Linked DNA regions of Salipiger abyssi. The protein of the gene in region 2 interacts with the protein of the main gene of each other region in a pairwise test. Links are inferred from orthologs where the notes say so. Each region holds a gene or a part of one and is shown on either strand. Other genes may lie near its edges.

The links.
Region 1: the proteins of Ga0080574_RS20745 (region 2) and rlmB interact in binary tests that used the Escherichia coli proteins (3 or more experiments, as listed by UniProt). The link is inferred for Salipiger abyssi from one-to-one orthologs.

Annotation. Positions count from the first base shown.
Region 1 is NZ_CP015093.1:288,763-291,509, forward strand. It holds rlmB (23S rRNA (guanosine(2251)-2'-O)-methyltransferase RlmB), read left to right. Parts: upstream 1-857; coding sequence 858-1,637; downstream 1,638-2,747. Other genes in the region: Ga0080574_RS05005 (calcium-binding protein), read left to right, coding at 1-477; Ga0080574_RS05015 (hypothetical protein), read left to right, coding at 1,728-2,024; ribB (3,4-dihydroxy-2-butanone-4-phosphate synthase), read left to right, coding at 2,160-2,747. UniProt on the Escherichia coli protein: Specifically methylates the ribose of guanosine 2251 in 23S rRNA.
Region 2 is NZ_CP015093.1:3,527,779-3,535,667, forward strand. The notes cover bases 1-2,942. They hold Ga0080574_RS20745 (NAD(P)H-hydrate dehydratase), read left to right. Parts: upstream 1-635; coding sequence 636-2,249; downstream 2,250-2,942. Other genes in these bases: glnA (type I glutamate--ammonia ligase), read right to left, coding at 1-62; Ga0080574_RS20740 (P-II family nitrogen regulator), read right to left, coding at 124-462; Ga0080574_RS20750 (TRAP transporter large permease), read right to left, coding at 2,523-2,942. Also shown: more of Ga0080574_RS20750, read right to left, coding at 2,943-3,950; Ga0080574_RS20755 (TRAP transporter small permease subunit), read right to left, coding at 3,952-4,749; Ga0080574_RS20760 (TRAP transporter substrate-binding protein), read right to left, coding at 4,826-5,887; Ga0080574_RS20765 (DUF2867 domain-containing protein), read left to right, coding at 6,114-6,602; Ga0080574_RS20770 (DinB family protein), read left to right, coding at 6,779-7,294; acuI (acryloyl-CoA reductase), read left to right, coding at 7,417-7,889. UniProt on the Escherichia coli protein: Bifunctional enzyme that catalyzes the epimerization of the S- and R-forms of NAD(P)HX and the dehydration of the S-form of NAD(P)HX at the expense of ADP, which is converted to AMP.

The DNA.
Region 1 (2,747 bases), 3.2 Mb from region 2 along the record:
GTCATCGAGGAAAATGCGATCACCGGCGGCGATCCCGAAACCGGTACGTTCGACGGAACCTACGCCAATACGGTCAACGACATCTTTGGCGGTGCCGGGAGCGACACGTTCCAGGCAACTGTCAATGAGGGCATGTTGAGCGAAAGCGAGATACCAGATTATTTTATCGACAATGTTCTTCAGGAGGATGGCACGCTGCTGCTCGACGTCACGCGGATCGCCGATTTCGAGCCGGGTGTCGATATGCTCCTGATCGACGGCGATCCGCTGGATGACGGCTTTACGCTTTCCAATGCGCGAATCGAATATACTGCCGATGCCGAGGGCAATGCCGGCTCGGAGGTGATCCTGCGTTACGAAAGCGAAACGGACTCCGCCCGCGATGTGGTGATCACTCTGGACGGGGCCACGGTAACCTGGGACGATATCGCCTTCAGCGGCGACCAGATCCCGGAGCTGGCGCCAATCGCCGCATAACGGCACAGCAAGCGGCGCCGCTTCCGCTCACCGGCCGGCGCCCTTCCGGCAAATCCGGCAGTTTTTAGCGCACCCCACCGGGCGCCATCACGCGTGCAGCGCTGCCCCGGCACCAGGGGCGCGGTCGGTGACGTGTTTGATTTCCAGATTGAATGTCAGAGGGAAAGTGGTGGGCGACCTTGGAATCGAACCAAGCGTGCGTCTCCGCGAGGGAGTTACAGTCCCCTGCCACACCTTGCGGCCTGTCGCCCACTTTCCCGCCGGTGACCCGGCGTGGTGGGCTGATTACAGTCGACCAAAACCATCGTCAACAGGAAAATCCCTTGCGATGCGGACAGCAGAGAGGCAAGGGAACGGCACCGCAGGAAAAGGGGCGTGTCATGGCGAAAAAACCGAAATGGGTGGTGGAAAAGGAGCAGGCGAAAAAGGCCCGCTCCGCGGAAACCGTCTGGCTCTTCGGTCTGCACGCGGTGCGCGACGCGCTGGTGAATCCGCGCCGCGAGAAGCTGCGCCTGATCGTGACGCCCAACGCGCAGATAAAACTCGCCGACGCCATCGAAGCGGCAGGCATCGCCCCCGAGATCCACGACCCGCGCAAGTTCCAGGCGCCGCTCGATCCGCAATCGGTGCATCAGGGGGCGGCATTGGAGGTCAAACCGCTCGACTGGGGGCGACTCGCCGATGTGGCGCTCGGCGACGGCACCCGCCCGCCCCGGCTGGTGCTGCTCGACCGGGTGACCGATCCGCATAACGTCGGCGCCATCCTGCGCTCCGCGGAGGTGTTCGGCGCGCAGGCGGTGATCGGCACGTTGCACCATTCGGCGCCCGAAACCGGGGCGCTGGCCAAGACCGCAAGCGGCGCGCTCGAACGCCAGCCCTATCTGCGCGAACGCAACCTCGCCGATACGATCCACGCGCTTCAGGAGATGGGCTATCTGGTGCTCGGGCTCGACGGCGAGGCCGAAGGCACCATCGAAGAGGCGCTCGACGGGCTGCGCGACCGCGCCGTGGCGCTGGTGCTGGGGGCCGAAGGTCCGGGTCTTCGGGAAAAGACGAAAGACACCGTGGACCGGCTGGTGCGCATCGACTTCGCCGGGGGGTTCGGCTCGCTCAATGTCTCGAACGCGGCGGCGGTCGCGCTCTATGCAGCGCGCCCGTAAATCAGCGCTCTATGCAGCGCGCCCGTAACCTCGCCTGATCTTCCCGACCGGCGCTTGCAGCCTGCCCCGCGCCGGCCCATATCGGATCCCATGCCGACCACCAAGATCGCCACCTGTTCCTATTGCGGCACCCGCGCCGCGCTGATCCTCGATGCCGGGCGGCACGAGCTGGTCTGCGCCTCCTGTGGCGCGCCGCTGCACGAGCTGAAACAGCTCCGCCCCGAGCGGGTCGAACGCGACGCCCCGCGCCACCGCCCTTCGGCCTTTCGCGAAAACCCGAAAAAGCGCCACAAGGCGCCGCGGAAGGCCAAGACAAAAAAGAAGAAATCCTTCGGCAGGAAAGCCGCCAAGGGGCTTTTTGACCTGCTCGACGACATCTTCGACTGACCCCGGCCCTTCATCTTTCTCCAAATACTCCAAAAGCCGTGGTCACCGCCACGCGCAAAGCGGCCCGACTCAAAACCGCCCTAGCCATTTCCGCCGGTTTCTCTTATCTGGCAGGAACGATACAGGAGGCGCGAGATGGCCGATTACGAAACCCCGGGGCCCGTCGAGACGGACTGGACGGATGCGATTTCCTCGGTCGAGGAGATCATCGAGGATGCCCGCAACGGGCGCATGTTCATCCTGGTCGATCATGAAGACCGCGAGAACGAGGGCGATCTGGTGATCCCCGCGCAATGGGCGACCCCCGACGCAATCAATTTCATGGCCACTCACGGGCGCGGGCTGATCTGCCTCTCGATGACGGCGGAGCGCTGCGACCAGCTCGGCCTCCAGCTCATGTCCACCAACAATTCCTCGCGCCACGAGACCGCCTTCACCATCTCGATCGAGGCGCGCGAGGGGGTCACCACCGGCATCTCCGCCGCCGACCGCGCCAAGACCGTGGCCGTGGCCATCGACGCCGCCAAGGGCGCGCAGGATATCGCGACCCCCGGCCATGTCTTTCCGCTGCGCGCCAAATCCGGCGGCGTGCTGGTGCGCGCCGGCCATACCGAGGCGGCGGTCGACGTCTCGCGCCTCGCCGGGCTCAACCCCGCGGGCGTGATCTGCGAGATCATGAACGAGGACGGCACCATGTCGCGCCTGCCCGAGCTGGTCGCCTTC
Region 2 (7,889 bases):
CGGATGTCGACATAGGCGACCTCCTCGTTCTTCATCAATTCGAGAACGTCCTTAATGCTCATTCCCTTCTTCCCTTTCTGTGACGTGATACTTTTTTGGGTCCGGTTGGTTGGGTGCGGCCGCTCAGAGCGCGTCCGAGCCGGATTCGCCGGTGCGGATCCGGATGGCCTGTTCCACGGGGCTGACGAAGATCTTGCCGTCGCCGATCTTGTCGGTCTTGGCGGCCGAGATGATGGCTTCGATGGCGGCGTCGACCTGATCGTCGTCCAGAACCACCTCGATCTTCACCTTGGGCAGGAAGTCGACCACGTATTCGGCGCCGCGATAGAGCTCGGTATGGCCCTTCTGGCGGCCGAAGCCCTTCACTTCGAGGACCGAAAGACCCTGGATGCCCGCATCCTGAAGTGCTTCTTTCACTTCGTCGAGCTTGAACGGCTTGATGATCGCCTCGACCTTTTTCATGGTCCCTGTCTCCTCGTAATCCCGTGTCGGACCCTGCCAGATCACTTCTGTTCGGCGCCCACAATCGGATAGGCTACCGGGGCAGGGGGTGCATAGGGGGATTCCTACATCCCGCATAAATTTTGTGCAATCCGCCATTTCGGCGGGCAAAATGAAAACACGGGGAAACGGGCATGGCAGAGCTTCTGACGGCGGCGCAGATGCGGGCAATCGAGACGGCGGCGATGGCCTCGGGAGAGGTCAGCGGGCTGGAGCTGATGGAGCGCGCCGGCGCCGGGGTCGTGGCGGCGATTATGCAGGAATGGCCGGAGCTTGAAGCCGCAGCGCAGCGCGCGCTGGTGCTCTGCGGGCCGGGCAATAACGGCGGCGACGGCTTTGTGATCGCGCGACTTCTGGCAGAGCGCGGCTGGGAGGTCGAGGTCTATCTTTACGGCGATCCCGGGCGTCTGCCGCCCGATGCGCGGACGAATTACGAGCGCTGGCGCGAGATCGGGACGGTTCAAAGATACGAGGACGACGGCCCGGAGGCGTTCTGGCTCGATCCCGAACTGTGTCGCGAGCAGACGGTTTTGATCGACGCGCTGTTCGGCACCGGTCTGACGCGCCCCGTAGAGGCGTTCAACGCCGTGGGGTGGGCTACGCAGATCTCGGAATGGCGGCTGCCGCGGGATCAGCGCCGGGGGGCGTATCCGGCGGTGCGGGTGGTCGCGGTCGATCTGCCGAGCGGGCTCTGCGCGGATTCGGGACGGCGTCTGCGCAGCGCCCGGCCGCCGCAGGAGCTCGAAGAGATCCGCGCCGATCTGACGGTCACTTTTCACGCCCGAAAGCTGGGTCATGTGCTGGCCGAGGGGCCGGCGCTGTGCGGCAAGGTCGTGGTCGCGCCGATCGGACTGGAAACACTGCGCCGGCCGCGCGCCGCGCGCGAGCAGCGCGCCACTCTGGTCGGGCCGCCCGACGGGCTGGGCAAGGCGGGCGGCGGGCACAAATACAGCCACGGCCACGCGCTGGTGCTGAGCGGCGGCTTCGGGCGCACCGGGGCGGCGCGACTGGCGGCGCGCGCGGCGCTGCGGGTGGGGGCCGGGCTGGTGACGCTGGGCGCGCCGGGGGCGGCGCAGATGGAGGTGGCGGCACAGATCACCGCGCTGATGCTGCGCCGGGTGGAGGAGGCCGAGGATCTCGCCGCGCTGCTTGGGGATGCGCGGCTCAACGCGCTCTGCCTCGGGCCGGGGCTGGGGCAGGACCGGGCGCGCGATCTGGTGCCGGTGGCGCTGGAGGCGGGCCGCGCGGTGCTGCTCGACGCCGATGCGCTCTCGGCCTTTGCCGGAGATCCCGACGAGCTGTTCGACATGCTGCACGAGGGCTGCGTTCTGACCCCGCATGGCGGCGAGTTCGCGCGGCTCTTTCCGGATCTGGCGGAGCAGCTCGCCGCGCGGCCCGAGAGCGGCCCGGCATTTTCCCGCGTCGATGCGGCGCGCGAGGCGGCGCGGCAGGCGGGCTGTACGGTGCTGCTCAAGGGGCCCGACACGGTGATCGCGGCGCCGGACGGGCGCGTCTCGGTGCATGCGGCGGTGGGGGCGCGGTCGGCGCCCTGGCTGGCCACGGCAGGGGCGGGCGACGTGCTCGCCGGGCTCATCGCCGGGCTGATGGCGCGCGGGCTGTCGCCGTTCCAGGCGGCTTGTTCCGGCGCCTGGCTGCATGTGGAGGCGGCGCTGGCCTTCGGGCCGGGGCTCATCGCCGAGGATCTGCCCGAGGCGCTGCCGGGGGTGCTGCGAGGGTTGGCTGGGTGAGCGACGGGTGCGGTGGGCAGATTGCCCACCCTACGGGGTGTGAACGCGCCGCGCTATCGCCGGCCCGTGGGTTTGCGAGCCGCGCTTTGACCCTCTCGATTTATCCTGGCCAAATCCGAATGACCTCAACAGGCGGCGCTAACGTCACAAAATCGCCAGCCCGCCCGAACGGGCCGGCGATGGCGCGGCGCCCTTCGGGCTTGTTCCGCGCTCGGGCACCGTTCGTAGGGTGGGCAATCTGCCCACCGCACCGGTGCCACACACGCGAGTCACTCAGTCCCCATAGGCCACCGATGGCAGCCAGGTTGTCAGCGCCGGGAATTCGAAGACGATGAACAGTCCCAGAAGCTGCAACAGCACAAAGGGGATGATCCCGCGATAGATATGTGCCAGCGACACGCCCGGCGGGCAGACGCCCTTGAGGTAGAACAGCGCGAACCCCACCGGCGGTGTCAGGAACGAGGTCTGCAAGGTCACCGCCACCAGAATGGCGAACCACACCACCTGCGGGTCGCGCACCTGATCGAAGCCCGGCACCGCCAGCTCCAGCCCCTGAATGATCGGCAGCATCAGCGGCATGATGATGATGGTGATCTCGATCCAGTCGAGCAGGAAGCCCAGACAGAACACGATGAGCAGGATGAAGGTCACCGTCAGATAGGGGTTGTCGAAGGCCGAGAGCACCAGTGTCTGCACGATCTCGTCGCCGCCATAGCGCCGCAGCACATAGGCGAAGAAATTCGCCGCCAGAAAGATCCCGACGATGTAGCCGGAGGTGTTCAGCGTCGACCGTGCCACCTCGCGGAACACCTTCCAGTTCAGCTTGCGGGCAAAGACCGCCAGCAGCGTCGCACCCATGGCGCCCAGCCCCGAGGCCTCGGTCGGTGTCGCGAGCCCGACAAAGATCGAGCCGAGCACCAGCAGGATGAGGAACATCGGCGGCACCACCGCCACCAGCACCTCGCGGACCTCCGCCCAGCCGACACGTTCGGTGCGTTCCGGCGCCGGCATCGCGTCGGGCGAGATGATCCCGTAGATCACGATAAAGACGATATAGAGCGCCCCCAGGATCAGCCCGGGAAACAGCGCTCCCATGAAAAGATCGCCCAGCGAGATCGCCAGCTGATCCGACATGATCACCAGCATGATCGAGGGCGGGATGAGAATGCCCAGCGTGCCGGCGCTGGCGATGGTGCCGGTGGCGATGGGCTTGGAATAGTTCTGCGCCATCATCGCGGGCAGGGCCATGACGCCGAGCAGCGTGACCGAGGCGCCGATGACACCGGTGGAGGCGGCGAGGATGATGCCGATCAGCATGACGGTCAGCGACAGCCCGCCGCGCAGGCTGCCAAAGAGCTTTTGCATCGCATGCATCATGCGCTGCGCCACGCCGGACTGATCCAGCATCAGCCCCATATAGATGAACATCGGCAGCGCCACGAGCACCGGGTTCTTGATCGTGTTGCCAAAGATCCGGCCCGAGAGCGCCTGCAACTTGCGGTAGTCGATGCCGGTGCGGTCGAACTCGATGATGCCCTTGAAGACATTGCGATAGGGGTCGAGCGCGATCTCGGCCACCAGCACAAAGATCAGGCTGACGCCGACCAGCGCAAAGGCCACCGGAACGCCGCGAAAGAGCAGCCAGATGAAGGTTGCGAACATCGCCGCGACGGCGATCTCGTTGATCGTGAGCCACTCCATCTCAGGCCTCCCTGCGGGCGAAAAGCCGCGCGATGAGGATCGCGGCGACGGTCAGGAGCAGTGCGACAAGCACCGTCCAGCGCATCTCCTGCTGGCCGAATTCGAGCGCGCCAAAGACCGGCAGGCGGCTGACATCGCGGGCGCTCATCTCCGGGTCGCGGGTGGCGTAAAGGATACCGAAGAGGCTGTAGTAGAACGCGAGGTTGATCGCGTAAGCCACGGAAGGGAAAGCGAAAAGCATCTGCTTCCAGAGCGCGGGGCGGGTGAGTTTCGACAGCAGCCGCAGATAGACCGACCAGACCGCCACGGCGATGAAGACGAAGCTCACATTCATGAAGCTCTTGAGTATCCAGAGATTGTGCAGGCCGTTGGGGCTGTCCGACCCCTCATCGGCGCGGATCGAGGTCAGCGCGTAATCGAGCGTCACGTCCCAGCACAGGATGATGAAGGGCAAAAACAGCCAGACCAGCGCAAAGATATCGGTGGCGATGCGTTTTCGCTGCGCGAAATTGTCGTAGAAGATATCCACCCGCACATGGCTGTTGGTGGTGACCGCGTAACCGATCCCCATCAGCACGGCGGCGCCGTAGAGCCACCATTGCAGATCGTCGAGCCAGGCCTGATTGTGCCCGGCCTGGCGCAACACCACCTGCGCGCAGATCGCCACCATCAGGACCGGAAACAGCCAGGCGGCCAGATTGGAGATCTGGATGACGGCCCGGTCGCCGCGATTCTGCTCGTTCCGCCCGATCTCTCCCGGATCGGAGATCGCGGCCACGACCTCGTGTTGCTCGGCCATCGCGCCTGCCTCCCTCGCGCAAGTCAAGAAACCGGGGCGGATGCGCCGCCCCGGCCGGTGTCAGAATCGCTGCGGCTTACTGCCCGGCGACCGAGAGATAGGGGCGCGGCAGGTAGATATTGTTGCCCCAGAGCTTGTAGCCCTCGCGGAATTCCTGAAGGTCGGCCCAGACCTCGGCAAAGAACTCATCCTCCGCCGCCAGCTCGTCGGCCACCTCCAGCCAGGCACGCTCGAACTGCTGAAGCTGCTCTTCGTTCCAGTTCTTGATCTGCACGCCGTGTTCCTCGACGTTTTCCTTCATCGCCGGGAAGTTCTTGGCCTCGCCCTCGGCGAAGTTGTCGGCGAGGTTGGCCATGCAGGCGATCTCGATCTGGTTCTGCGCGACCTCGTCGAGATCCTCCCAGCGGTCCTTGTTGATCAGCAGCTCGAACATGGTCGAGGGCTGGTGCCAGCCGGGGAAGTAGTTGTATTTCGCGATGTTGTAGAAGCCGAGATTGGCATCGACCAGCGGCATCGAGAATTCGGTCGCGTCGATGGCGCCGCGCTCCAACGCCGGGAAGATGTCGCCCCCCGCCAGCAGCGAGGTCGAGACGCCCAGCTTTGCCATGACCTCGGCGCCGAGCCCGAAAAAGCGCATGTTGAGCCCCTTGAGATCGTCCATCGAGTTGATCTCTTTCTTGAACCAGCCGGAGGTCTCGGGCGCGTACATGCCGCAGAGGATGACCTTCACGTTGTAGCCGTTGTCGTCGTACATCTGCTGGAAGTACTTCATGCCGTCATCGTAGAGCATCCAGGCCAGCATCTCGCCCGGCTCGGGGCCGAAGGGCACGGCGGCGAAGAGGCCGGCGGCGTTCATCTTGCCCTGCCAGTAGCCGGAGGTCGAATAGGCCGCATCGACGGACCCGTTCGAGGTGGCATCCAGCATCTCCAGCGCCGGCACCAGTTCGCCGGGGTTGAAATGCTCGAATTCCACCTCGGTGGAGATCGAGTTGATCTTTTCGACGAAATTGACGGATGCGGTGCCAAGGATCGGCAGGTTGTTCGCATAGCCGCTGGTCATTTCGAACAGCTCCTGTGCCGAGGCGGCGCCCGACATGGCGAACGAGGCGGCAAGGGCCGCCGCGAGGGTCGTTTTCATTGTGGTCTCCTCCCTGATGAGCACCCCCTCCCAAGGGCGCGTGGCGGGCCGGGGCCTGCCAGTGTTCGGACGCTAACGGAGCCGTGATCGGCTGTGAATACCCAATAATGCGTAATCCCGCGCCGATGCCGCTACGTCGGGCAGTGTGTCGCATGTCGCCGCCGGGCGGCCCCGGCTAGCGTCTGGCGCGGGCCTTGCGCGCGCTGTGGCGAGGGAAGGAAAGACCATGATCCTGCACGGGGACACCCATCTGCTGCGGCCGCCCGAGGAGCTCGACTATCATGACACGCGTGTGCTGGCGCTGCCGCATCCGCTCACCGCGCTCGAGGCGTGGAACCTTATGGTCGCGGAGCCACTGCCGGTGATGCGGACGGCCTTTGCGCTGCGCGATGCGATCTCCGCGCGGTTCGGCGTGAAGCGGATCGGCGGGTTTTCCGGCCGGCAGGCGCAGACCGTGCAGGTGGGGGACCGGCTGGATTTCTTTCTGGTCGAACATGTCTCTGATGAGGCGTTGGTACTGACCGAGCGCGACCGGCATCTCGACGTGATGACCACGATCACCACGAGCGGCGCGCGCCTGACGGTCACCTCGTCGGTGGTGACGCATAATCTCTTCGGACGGGCCTATATGCTGCCGGTCGGCTTTGCGCATAAGGTGATCGTCAACGCCCTGCTGCGCCGCGTCGCGCGGCGGCTGCGGGCCGGGAGCGCGTGACAGGCGCGCCCGCGCGGCGGACCGGGGGCTGGCGCACAAAGCGGCGCGCGTGCTCCGCCGAGATGTGCCCGGGGCCGGGACGCTTGCAGAGCGATGGGGTTTCCGTTTCAGTGACAGGGAATTGGATGTCCTGCGCCGCGCGGCGCGGTGCCGCCGAACCACCGGAGCCGGAAACGATGCTGAGCCCTGATCTTGCGCTGAGCCTGGCGCGCTACAACGCCTGGCAGAACCGTCAGATGAAGGACGCGCTCGAAGCCTTGCCCGAGGCCGAGCTGCGCGCCGAGCGCGGGGCATTTTTCGGCACGATCTTCGCCACGGTGAACCATCTGCTCTGGGGCGACCGGATCTGGATGAGCCGCTTTGCCGGATGGCCGGCGCCGGAGGGCGGGATTCCTCAAAGCACCGAGATGACGCCGACCCTGTCGGTCTGGAGCGCCGAGCGGTTCCGCGTGGATTCGCGCCTGATCCTGTGGGCGGAGGAACTGGGGGCGCTCGATCTCAAGGGCGATCTGCGCTGGTATTCCGGCGCCACCGGGCGCGAGCAGGTCAAGCCGCTGGGGCTCTGCGTGGCGCATATGTTCAATCACCAGACCCATCACCGCGGCCAGGTGCATGCCATGGTGACGGCGGCGGGCGGCACGGGCTGGACCAGCGATCTGGCCTTCATGCCGGAAGAGGGCCCCTGGCTCTGAGCGACGGCCCTCCGGCGGGGTTTGGGGGCGCTGCCCCCTCGGCACATGCGTGCCTTCCCCCGGAGGTATTTGGAGAAAGATGAAAGCCATGCGGGCATGTCCCGTGGCGAGAGGAGGATCGGATGTTCAAGGCGCTGATGGTGGAAAAGGATGCCGAGAGCGGCAAGACCTCGGCTTCGGTAACGGAGATCGGGCTGGAGGATCTGCCCGAGGGCGAGGTGACGGTCGCGGTCGAGTATTCGACGCTGAACTACAAGGACGGGCTCTGTATCGGGCCGGGCGGCGGGCTGGTGCGGAACTATCCGCATGTGCCGGGGATCGACTTTGCCGGCACCGTCGAAAGCTCGCAGGATCCGCGCTATGCGCCGGGCGACAAGGTGGTGCTGACCGGCTGGCGTGTGGGCGAGGCTCATTGGGGCGGCTACGCCCAGAAGGCGCGGGTCCGGGCCGACTGGCTGGTGCCGCTGCCCGAGGGGCTCGACACGAGGCAGGCGATGGCGGTGGGCACGGCGGGGTTCACCGCCATGCTGGCGGTGATGGCGCTGGAAGATCACGGGCTCACCCCCGGCCGGGGGCCGGTTCTGGTTACCGGCGC